DNA from 2 places in the Serpentinicella sp. ANB-PHB4 genome. Region 1 is predicted to be linked to the other one. Evidence: riboswitches for the same ligand, from Rfam matches in the RefSeq annotation. Region 1 holds a riboswitch; the other holds the start of a gene.
What was found. A riboswitch is a leader RNA that binds a small molecule or an ion and turns the genes downstream of it on or off. The one in region 1 is predicted to bind FMN.

Region 1 (5,777 bases):
AAAGATATTTACCGAATCTAGAAGAAAATTTAAATAGTATTAGAATACACCAAAATATATTATACTTTAATAGTGGTATCATAATGGTTTCTATTTTCACTATTCCGGTGGTTGTAGGGTTATTGCTTTTTAGATACCTACAAAATAAAGATAGTTCAGACATGATTCATAGTTTACCAATAAAAAGAGAAGGACTTTTTATCAGTTATGTATTAGCTGGAATTGGATTTATTGTTGTACCGATACTGCTTACCGGGATCATTATCCTAATCATACGAGCTATTTTTGATCTAGCAATATTGTTTACTGTTAAAGAAGTTTTCGTATGGATTGGTACAATGATTTTAGCAAATCTAATTATGTTTGCCAGCACCGTTTTTGTTGGAACAGTGACGGGGATAACAGTGGCTCAAGGAATATTAACTTACATTGTATTATTACTTCCTGTTGGGTTATACACACTAGTTTTAAACAACATGACAATGTACCTTTTTGGATTTAATTGGGAAAGTTATGAAAGATTAGGTTACACAGGAATGGAAAGATTATCGCCCATTATTCGCTTAGGCGGACTATTTAATAATATGTTCACAGCAAAGGAAGCTATTGCATATTCAGTATTCATTTTAGCTGTGCTAGGGATAGGTTTATATATTTATAAAGAGAGGAAGCTTGAGAACAATCTACAAGTCATTGTTTTTAACCCATTAAAGATTATATTTAAATACGGCGTAACGTTTTGTGTCATGCTTGTAGCGGGATTATATTTCTATTATGCAACAGACGGAAACTTAACTTGGGTATATATAGGGTATATTACATTTTCTCTACTTGGGTATTTAATCGCAGAAGGCATTTTACAAAAATCTGTACGAATTTTTACAAAAAAGCTTTTTGTAAATTATGCGATTTACGGTCTAATAATTACAATATTAGTAAGTACACTAGCCTTTGATGTGGTCGGGTTTGAGGGAAGAATACCAACTAAAGAAGAAATACAGGGTGTTTACTTAGGGCCAACCCATTACAGTTATGAAAGAATGAAAGAAAGTGAATCATTCAACTTTATTTACAGAGAAGAAGAAAATATAGAAAGAATATTAAATATGCACCAAACCATTATTGATAACAAATGGAATATCAAAGGAGCATCCCACCGAAGAGATACTAGACAGTTCCATATTGTATATGAACTAAATAATGGAGAAAACTTTGTAAGGACTTATAGTCCAGTGGGTAGCGAGTTTTACGAAGATTACTACGAGCCATTGGTTGAATCAAAAGAGCATAAAATAAATAATTATCCGGTACTTAATACTGCAGTTAAATCCATGCAAAGAATTCAAATCAATAGTTATACTAATGGGGGACATGTAGCAATAACGGACCCAGATGAAATAAAAGAGCTAGTAGAAGCACTAAGAAGAGATATTTTAGAAGCAGACTATGAAACCATTGAAAAATCAGGAAGATGGGGAGACATCAGTATTCTACTTGCCCAAGGAGAAGAAATGGAAAGTCTATATGGTGAAGTGATCCAAGAAATCCATACAAATTGGAGTAAAAACTTTAAACATGTAGACCAATGGCTTGAAGAGAAAGGCTACCTAAATGAAGTTAGGCTTACAGAAGATCAAGTAGCTTATATTGTCGTTGAGGAATTTCAGGGTGGATCAAGAGTAGGTTTTGAAGATAGAGATGACTCAAACACAATAAAGCGCTATGAGACCAGTGATAAAATCAAAATCAATGAGGCCCTTAAAAAATCAGGAAATTATCACAGAGGAGAACTACGATACCAAGTAGGATTTTATGATGAAAAAAATAACATGATTACCCTTGAAAACTTTTTTGAAGGAAGTGTTCCTCAGTATGTAGAGGACTTCTTTAACTAACAATTTAACAAAGAAAATATAGAGGGGAAATTCTCCCCTCTATATTAAATTAATAGAGAGCAGGTTGAACAATGTATCGTATTGACATCGTACCAATAGGTAGTCTATTATTAGTCCTTTATATAATATCCGACTTTTTCAAACACAAGAAAAGTAAGCTACTAAAACGAATAGTTAGATATAGCTTTATTTTCTATTTATTATATGTGGTACAGGTGACCACTGGGGGCATTAATATACCGCCATTAAGAGAATATCGAGGGATATCTTATCAATTAGTCCCATTTAAGTTTTTACAAGATTGGGTAGAAATGTATAATAGAGGCGGAACTGACTGGTTTTTTTTGAATTCTGTTAAACTATCTTTATATAATTTAGTAATGTTATTGCCATTAGGGATTTATTTTCCGGTTTTATTTCACATAAAAAGCTTTAAAAAAGTGGTCCTATACACAATGCTTACTTCTTTAACCATAGAAATTTACCAACTTATTTTTTCTTATTATGGACTCGTTCTTTTACGCACAGCGAATATAGATGACATAATTTTAAATACAGTAGGAGGCATCATTGGATATTTTATATATAGAATAGTTTTAAGTAAGTGGATTCATCGGTTTATTGCATAGTATAATCCAAATTAAGGAATGATGATTATTGTCGAATTTTGCTGTTAAATACTTGTCAAATTAAAAGTAAAAGGTTATAATGAAAACAAGAAAATTAAATAACATTTAATTCTTCAGGGCAGGGTGAAATTCCCGACCGGCGGTTAAAAGTCCGCGAATCAATATTTTATTGATTGAACTGGTGAAATTCCAGTACCGACAGTAAAGTCTGGATGGGAGAAGAGCGAAATAAAACTGTGATTCTACATGCCCAAGGGATTTTTCTTTTGGGCATTTTGTGATTTATTTCACAAACTTAAAACACACTGTTCTCCTCAACTTTAATGATATTATTAGGAGGAATACTTATGCAAAATGTAAATGGATCTATAGGTGTGAACAAAAAAACACTACTAACTACGAGTAATCTAGTTAAAATTTCAATGCTAGCAGTAATTGCTTATGTATTAATGTTGATACATTTCCCGTTACCAATATTTCCGGGATTTCTAAAAATTGATTTAGCAGATGTACCAGCACTAATCGGTGGATTTACCCTAGGACCAGTTGCGGGAATGCTTATTCAATTACTTAAAAATATTTTACATTTGATAACCAAAACCTCAACAGGAGGAGTAGGTGAGCTTTCAAATTTTATTGTTGGGACAGCCTATGTTGTACCAGCGGCTTTAATTTATCGTTATAAAAAAGACAAAACCCACGCAATAATCGGAACATTAGTTGGGACAGTTATAATGTCTTTTGTAGGCGCATTATCAAATATCTATTTGATTATTCCTTTTTATTCGAAAATCATGCCTATCGAAAATATTATTGAGATGGGAACTGTTGTGAACAGCAGAATTGTGGATATAAGAACACTAGTTATCTACGGAGTAACACCTTTTAATATTTTCAAAGGATTACTTATTGCACTAATAACATTACTTATCTATAAAAAGATTTCTCCGATTTTAAAGAGATAAAGTAAAAGACCCTAATCAACCAATGATTTGGGTCTTTAAACTAAGAAACTTTGGAGGAGATAAGGTGGCATTATTAAACTTATTTCTGCAACCTCTGACTAAAACCTTGTGAAAAAGATGCTAGTAATGCTTTACGTCTAGACTCATCTAACGGGAGATAGTATTTAAATTCTAAACACGTATCGTGGTTAGGCCCTTCTGGTAGTGCAAGTAATTTAGCAAATATACTACTTTTTTTTGTATCCACTTTAGTTTTTATCATAATATAATCCACCCTTCATTAAAGTTATTTGGTTAGTTCGTACCTACTAATAGAGCAAAGATTATGCCAGACTTTTTTTAGAAAGTAGAAAAAAGAAAGTGAGTGCATGGAGTAGTTGAAATTTAGAGGTTTATCTTTTAAAAAATTATGTTAAATATTAATAATTAAAATGATATTTAGGATTTTAAAAGGAAAAAATATCTTAAATAAAAAAAGGTTTGATGCAAATTTGCATCAAACCTTTTTTATTTAAATTTCAAATCAGGTAATATAGAGAATTGTATAGGTTACATGTAAATGTTGTGTAAATGCAACTGTTGCAATTACACAACAAACGCTACTGTTTTTGGTATTTTCTTCTTTTTCTAACAAAGGTAGAGGGATCAATTTCTAACGCTTTAGCCGCTGCACGAACATTTCCAAACTTTTCATAGGCTTTATCAACTAATTTCTTTTCGATATTCTCAACAACGGTTTTTAATGGTTGTAAATCCTCATCTATATTAATACTAATAGAGTTGTGTTTTTGGTATAGCTGTTTAGGAAGATCTTCTAATCCAATTTCTGAATTAGGACTAACAACTATTGTTCTCTCAACGATATTTTTCAACTCACGTACGTTGCCAGGCCAATCATATTTTATAAAACAATGATATGCTTCTGCTGAAAACTTTTTATTAAGATTATATTTATTATTTATTTTATTTGTAAAAAAGTAGATTAAAGGAACAATATCCTTTTTTCGTTCTCTTAAGGGTGGAATTGAAAATGGTACAACATTTAATCGATAGTATAGATCTTCCCTAAACAGTTTGTTTTTTACCATGTATTCAAGGTCTCTATTTGTTGCTGCAAGTATTCTAACGTCAATTTTGATAGGTTTTACACTACCAACTCTCACAATTTCATTTTCCTGTAATGCTCTCAGTAGTTTTACTTGTAGCTCTAAGGGCAATTCACCAATTTCATCTAAGAATATAGTACCACCTTCAGCTATTTCAAAAAGGCCGGGTTTTCCCTCTTTTTTTGCTCCTGTAAAAGCACCTTTTTCATATCCGAATAACTCTGATTCTATTAAATTTTCAGGAATGGCTCCACAGTTTATTTTTACAATAGGTTTATCCTTTCTGCTGCTATTCTGATGAATAAATCTAGCAACTTCTTCTTTTCCGACACCGGTTTCTCCTAATAGTAGTATAGTAACATCTAATTGCGATACCCGTTGTGCTACTTTGAGTAACTCTAGTATCTTTTCATCCTCAACAACCATATGATCAGTTTTTATAATTTGTTTTTTCAACTCTTCAATAGTTGAGAAATACTTTTCTGTAAGTTCACGATTTTTTTTTAATTCATCCTTTAAATTCACTAGTTCTGTTACGTCGCGAACATTGGTAACAACTAGTGATATATCTCCTTGTTCATCGAAAATTGGCGTCCCGGTTACTAAGGCTTTTGTACCATTTGAAAATTCTTGCTCTATAGTGGTTCTAACTCGTTTTTTTAGAACTAATAGAGATACCGATTCTGAAAGATAACCTTCTTGTACCAGTTCTTTCATATTTCTGCCTAATATTTCTTCTCGCTTTATGCCACTGATCCTTTCATAGGCTTTGTTTAGTTTTAAGGTATAGCCCTGACCATCAGTTATGTATATACCATCGTATGATGACTCAAGAATTTCATCTAATTCATTAGGAAGTATCTTTTTAAATTTTGTTTGCATAAGATCACTCCTCAAAGAGCTTTTTACTATACTATTTTCGTTATAGAAGTTTCTAATTCCTCTTAATTTCAAACAGTTAAAATATTCATTTATCTTTATACCAATAGGTAAAAAAGTCGATAGTTAATAGTAGTATGAAAAACTTTAGATTAATTTAATACAAATTGGGTAATTCTTAAAAAGAGATTGAAGTAAAAAATTGCAATTACAGTAATTACAGTATCAAAGGGTGTTATAGGTTATAACGATTAACCTAATATAACTATGCAATTTTCTTAAATAACAAAGGAGATGAGTAAA
Region 2 (5,777 bases), on a different contig from region 1:
TTATATTAAATTTAGTACTATCTTTTACCGGTGAAAGTTTTTCTTTCACTTCATTTTCATCACTTTCTTTCGTATCTTCTTTATTACTTTGTTCATTCAGTTGGTCATCCGGTTGATTATCTAATTCTTCCTTTTCTTCGTTGTCGGACTCCACTTCATTCACTTCTTGTTGCTCATTTGATTCTAGCACCAAATCATTTTCATGATTTTCACTTAGTGAATCTACTTCCACATCTTTCTCATCCTTCATACAACTGTCCTCCTTGTTTATTCAATACCCATTATCTAGTGTCTACACAATATGTAGTGTAGCATTTTATACACATTACAAATCGCAAGGTGTAACCCAATGATTATAATGTACAATTCAAATGCAAAATATAATAATTAAAACGTTTTACCAAACTATTATAAAGCTTTGTGATATTTATCACAAGTCAAATATTAAAATAGTATTACCTATTTATAACTTTTTTGTTAGTATGCTTCTGCAATAATAAAATAAGGGAATGCATATATACGCATTCCCTTATAACTTATTTTTTACATTTCTTTATATAGGTTTGCCATTTCTATAGCAGTTACAGCTGCTTCAAACCCTTTGTTTCCTGCTTTTGTTCCAGCTCTTTCTATGGCTTGCTCTATTGTATCTACTGTTAGCACTCCAAAAATAGTAGGTATTTCTGACTCTAGGCCAACCAATGCCACCCCTTTTGTTACTTCGCTAGACACATACTCAAAATGTGGTGTGGCTCCTCTAATCACGGCTCCTAAACAAATAACTGCATCGTATTTATTTGATTTAACCATTTTCTTAGCTGTCAATGGTATTTCAAAAGCCCCAGGTACCCATGCTAAATCTATGTTGTCTGTAGAGCCCCCATGTCTTTTGATGGCATCCACTGCCCCATCTAACAATTTTGAGCCTATAAACTCATTAAATCTACCAATTACAATGCCGAATTTCATACCTTCACTGACTAATTTCCCTTCAAATACGTTCATATTATTGTTCCTCCTTGAATTCTAGTAAATGTCCTAGTTTTTGTTTTTTTGTTTTTAAATAGTATTGATTTCTTTCATTATGATTCATTTGTATTTTCTCTCTATTTACAACCTCAAGGTCATATCCACCTAGTCCAACAATTTTTTTAGGGTTATTTGTCATTAATCTGATTTTCCTAACACCTAAATCTTTTAAAATTTGTGCACCAACACCGTAGTCTCTCATATCATCAGGAAATCCTAGTTCTAGATTTGCTTCAACTGTGTCATACCCTTTATCTTGGAGGGCATAGGCTTTAAGTTTGTTGATCAGACCAATACCTCTTCCTTCCTGTCTCATATAAAGTAGTATACCCGTACCTTCCGCTTCTATTTTTTTCATTGCTGCAGCAAATTGGTCGCCACAGTCACAACGCAAAGAACCAAATGCGTCTCCAGTTAAACATTCTGAATGCACCCTTACTAAAACCGGTTCCTCTTTATTAATTTCACCTTTTACTAAGGCTACATGATGTTCTCCGTTGGTTGTATTTTCATATCCTACTATTTTAAAGTCACCATGCTTTGTTGGCATAGCTGTTTCCGTTACCCTTTCAACTACCTGTTCATGCTTTCTTCTATAAGCAATCATATCTGCTATTGTAATTATTTTAAGATCATGCTCTTTAACAAATTCCATCAGTTGTGGCACTCTAGCCATGGTACCGTCCTCATTCATTATTTCACATATAACACCTGAAGGGTGTAATCCAGCCATTTTTGATAAATCCACTGAAGCTTCAGTGTGCCCAGCCCGGACCAAAACGCCTCCCTCTTTAGCTAACAATGGGAATATGTGTCCTGGCTTTTTAAAATCTTCAGGTTTAGCTTCTTTTGAAACGGCTTTTTTAATTGTTAGAGCCCTTTCATGGGCTGATATTCCGGTGGTTGTTTCTACTGCATCTATGGATACTGTAAAAGCAGTGGTGTAGTTATCCGTATTATTGGTTACCATTTGGGGTAAGTCTATTTGTTTAACTTGTTCTTCAACCATAGGTAAACAGATAAGCCCTCTACCATACTTCGCCATAAAGTTGACCATTTCTGGTGTGATTAGCTCTGCTGCTGCAACAAGATCTCCTTCGTTTTCTCTATCTTCATCGTCAACAACAACAATAATCTTACCTTGTCTAATATCTTCAATTGCTTCTTCAATTGTATTAAATTTAAAACCCATATTCGCCCTCCTTAAATTAGGATAAAAATCCACTTTGTTTTAGGAAATCCATACTAATATCTTTTTTCTCAGGTTTTGATTCCATCTTCGTTATGTTGACCATTTTTTCAATATATTTGGCTATCATATCGCACTCTAAATTAACAAGGTCCCCGATTTTTTTGTTAATTAATATTGTTTCATCTTTTGTATGAGGTATCATTGATATTTTAAAACACTCATGATCGACATACGCCACAGTTAAACTGACCCCGTCCACAGCGATTGATCCTCTTAAAACAATGTACTTTAATAACTCTGGTGCCGCACTAATTGTTATCCATGTGGCATTGTCTTCTTTTTCAAATTGACTAATCATTCCTACCCCATCTATATGACCACTTACAATATGGCCTCCTAATCGATCACCTACAGCCACAGCCCTTTCTAAGTTAACCAAACTGCCTTGCTTCAAATCTTTTAAATTACTATTCCTAATAGTTTCAGCCATAACATCGACTTGAAATGAATTTGTTTCAAATCTATTAACGGTTAAACATACACCATTTGTAGCAATACTATCCCCTAGTTTTACATCTTTTAAAACTTCTGTTGCTTCAATTATCATACTTGATCCATCCCCACTCCGATGAATCTGTTTAACTCGCCCAATCTCTTCAACTATTCCTGTAAACATTTGTTATCTTCCTTTCTTACATAACCTTCTATAAGAATATCCTTCTCTATTGTTTGTAAGGATACGTCCTCAATTAAAAAGGCCTCGTCTACTTTTGAGAGTCCATCCCCTTCTACAGGAGTAATAGCCTCTCTCCCCCCTACAATTTTAGGGGCAATAAAGGATATGACCTTATCTACAACATTAGACTCCAGAGCAGAGTAGTTTAATGTGCCTCCACCTTCTAGAAGAATACTATCAATCTTTTTTTCACCCAGTATAGTCATCAAATCATTTAAGTCAACTAGTCCATATTTCTCTTTTGTTAATACCACATCAACGCCGTAGTTAATCAATGCATCTACCTTTGTTTTAGAAGCTTGCTCTGTTGTTACAACAATTGTTTTTTGTTCTTTAGCAGTTTGAACAACATAGGAATCCAGTGAAATCCTTAATGCTTTATCATCAACAATTATTCTCGTTGGATGATTTACTTCAACTCCCGGAATCCGTGTATTCAGTTTTGGATTATCTTCATTGACTGTAGTTACTCCTACCATAATTCCAGACACTCTATTCCTAATGTGATGAACGTATGCTCTAGATGCTTCTCCAGTAATCCACTTCGAGTTTTTTTGCTTTGTTGCAATTTTACCATCTAAGGTCATTGCGGTTTTCAAAATACAAAAAGGTCGATTTGTTGTTATGTATTTTATAAAAATTTCATTTAATAACTTTGCTTCTTTTTCCATAACACCGGTTACAACCTGTATGCCATGTTCTCTTAGAATGCTGATTCCACGCCCTGCCACCAAAGGATTTGGGTCTTCTAAGGCAACAACTACTTTTTCTATCTTACTTTTAATAATCGCTTCCACACACGGTGGTGTCTTGCCATAATGAGAGCAGGGTTCAAGGGTGACATATATTGTTGCTCCTTTTGCATCATAATTTATTTGTTCCAAAGCATCTACTTCGGCATGATTGCCACCATAGTAGCGATGATATCCTTCAGCTAGAATTTTATCGTCTCTTACAACCACCGCACCTACTAATGGGTTTGGCCTTGTTTTACCCCAACCTTTTTCAGCTAGTTGTAATGCTCTCTCCATATACTTTTTATCCATTTTACACCTCCTGTAAACGGACTTTAATTTTTCTAAAAAAATAAATGCCCTGAATTTAATAAATTCAGGGCATGTTTTGTAAAATTACATAACACATTTGCGGAAATTTTACCTACAATATACCTATTGTAAATTCCTGCTACCTTCTTTCATCCAGACTATACTGTCGGCTCTGGAATCACACCAGATCAACCATAATGGCTCGCGGGCTTCGCTATACGTTACCGCCGGTGGGGAATCTCACCCCGCCCTGAAGGACATTGTTATTTATTTGTTAATCGTATATTAGCACACCATAAATTCAATTACAAGCTTTTTTATTTTAACTTTCCCTCGGCTTTGCAACCTTATTCACTAAAATTGATTTTTCTGCATTTACGATATACACACCGATTACTATTGTTATTCCTCCTAATAGCTGTAACGGATATAATTGTTCTCCTAACATAATATTAGCAGCAAACACCCCAACAAAAGGCATTAGATTTATGTATACATTGGTTGAGGATGCCCCTAAATTTTTTAATGCAAATAGATAGAGAAAATAACATAATGCCGAGCAAATAGCACCTAAATACAAGATATGTATCCATGTTGACGGTGAAATTGGCTGCCACCTACTATGTTCCACCAAGGAAAATGGGATCAAAAATATGGCGCCAAATAAATTTTGATAAAAAGTCAAGAATACTGTTGGATATTTACCATCTAATTTTTTACTTAAAATTGAATAACTAGCCCAACTTAAAGCTGCTCCAATTAATAAAAGTGAGCCTATTATCTCTTGCATATTTGTATTTATTGATAAAGAGTTCCTAATTACAAAAGACACCCCTAGTATAGAAAGACATATTCCTAATCCTTTTTGTAGGCCAATAGGCGTTTTGAAAACAATTCTTTCTAAGATAATGGTGAATAAAGGAACAGCAGCTAATAAAATCGTTGCGTTTGCAGCACTTATCAAACTAACCCCATAATTCTCAAAATTGAAATAAATTGTTACGCCTACCAATCCACATAGCATTGCGGGGAGTATATCTCCTCTTTTCAACTTTTCTTTTTTATATTTAGCTTTTTTTATAGTAAATAAAATAATTGATGCAATGGTAAACCTTAATAAAGCTAACGTTGATGGAGGCACTTCGGCAATGGCTATCTTACTACTTGATGTAGATATCCCCCAGAAAAAAACAGTTAGTAAAATTGCTAGTGTCGACAATACTTTTTCTTTCTTATTAATATTCATTTAGATTCCTTCTTTCTTACACATATTCATTCCATTATATTTTCTAAAAATATTTTTGTAAATAGCACGCCTTTATCATTCCTACATAATATGGAATTGAACAGTATCCTTAGGAGGGGATTTTATGATAGAAGGTATTTTAATTGCAATCGCAATCAGTATAGATAGTTTGAGTGTTGGTGTGGCTTATGGTGTGAAAAAAATTAAGGTTCCCATCCTCTCGTTAATTATCCTTGATTTCCTTTCAGTCAGTTTTCTAGCCTTAGGCTTTTTTGCTGGAAATATGCTGCTTAAATTTGTCCCGGAAATATGGACTCAGATTATCGGCGCTTGTATTCTATTTACCATGGGATCTTATCTACTAATTCAAGGCTGGTTAAATTATAAATATCCTCCACATAAAGTTTCCCAATCCACCCCAATAGCAATGATTAGCATTGATTCATTAGGTATTGGTATAAATGTATTAAGGGACCCTTCTCGGGCTGATCTTGATATATCAGGAATTATCGATACAAAGGAAGCAGT

Region 2: another riboswitch for FMN. It lies ahead of ribD (bifunctional diaminohydroxyphosphoribosylaminopyrimidine deaminase/5-amino-6-(5-phosphoribosylamino)uracil reductase RibD); the one in region 1 lies ahead of RH915_RS02955 (ECF transporter S component).

What each region holds. Positions count from the first base shown of each region.
Region 1 covers NZ_JAVKGO010000002.1:76,988-82,764, forward strand. The annotation lists gene RH915_RS02945 (DUF6449 domain-containing protein) at 1-1,895, shown strand, start outside; gene RH915_RS02950 (VanZ family protein) at 1,967-2,524, shown strand; FMN riboswitch at 2,630-2,752, shown strand; gene RH915_RS02955 (ECF transporter S component) at 2,872-3,489, shown strand; gene RH915_RS02960 (hypothetical protein) at 3,569-3,751, opposite strand; gene RH915_RS02965 (sigma-54 interaction domain-containing protein) at 4,089-5,477, opposite strand; gene RH915_RS02970 (Spx/MgsR family RNA polymerase-binding regulatory protein) at 5,777-5,777, shown strand, end outside.
Region 2 covers NZ_JAVKGO010000009.1:2,065-7,841, forward strand. The annotation lists gene RH915_RS08145 (DUF1576 domain-containing protein) at 1-250, opposite strand, end outside; gene ribH (6,7-dimethyl-8-ribityllumazine synthase) at 544-1,005, opposite strand; gene RH915_RS08155 (bifunctional 3,4-dihydroxy-2-butanone-4-phosphate synthase/GTP cyclohydrolase II) at 1,007-2,221, opposite strand; gene ribE (riboflavin synthase) at 2,238-2,897, opposite strand; gene ribD (bifunctional diaminohydroxyphosphoribosylaminopyrimidine deaminase/5-amino-6-(5-phosphoribosylamino)uracil reductase RibD) at 2,882-4,003, opposite strand; FMN riboswitch at 4,141-4,265, opposite strand; gene RH915_RS08170 (DMT family transporter) at 4,326-5,249, opposite strand; gene ytaF (sporulation membrane protein YtaF) at 5,374-5,777, shown strand, end outside.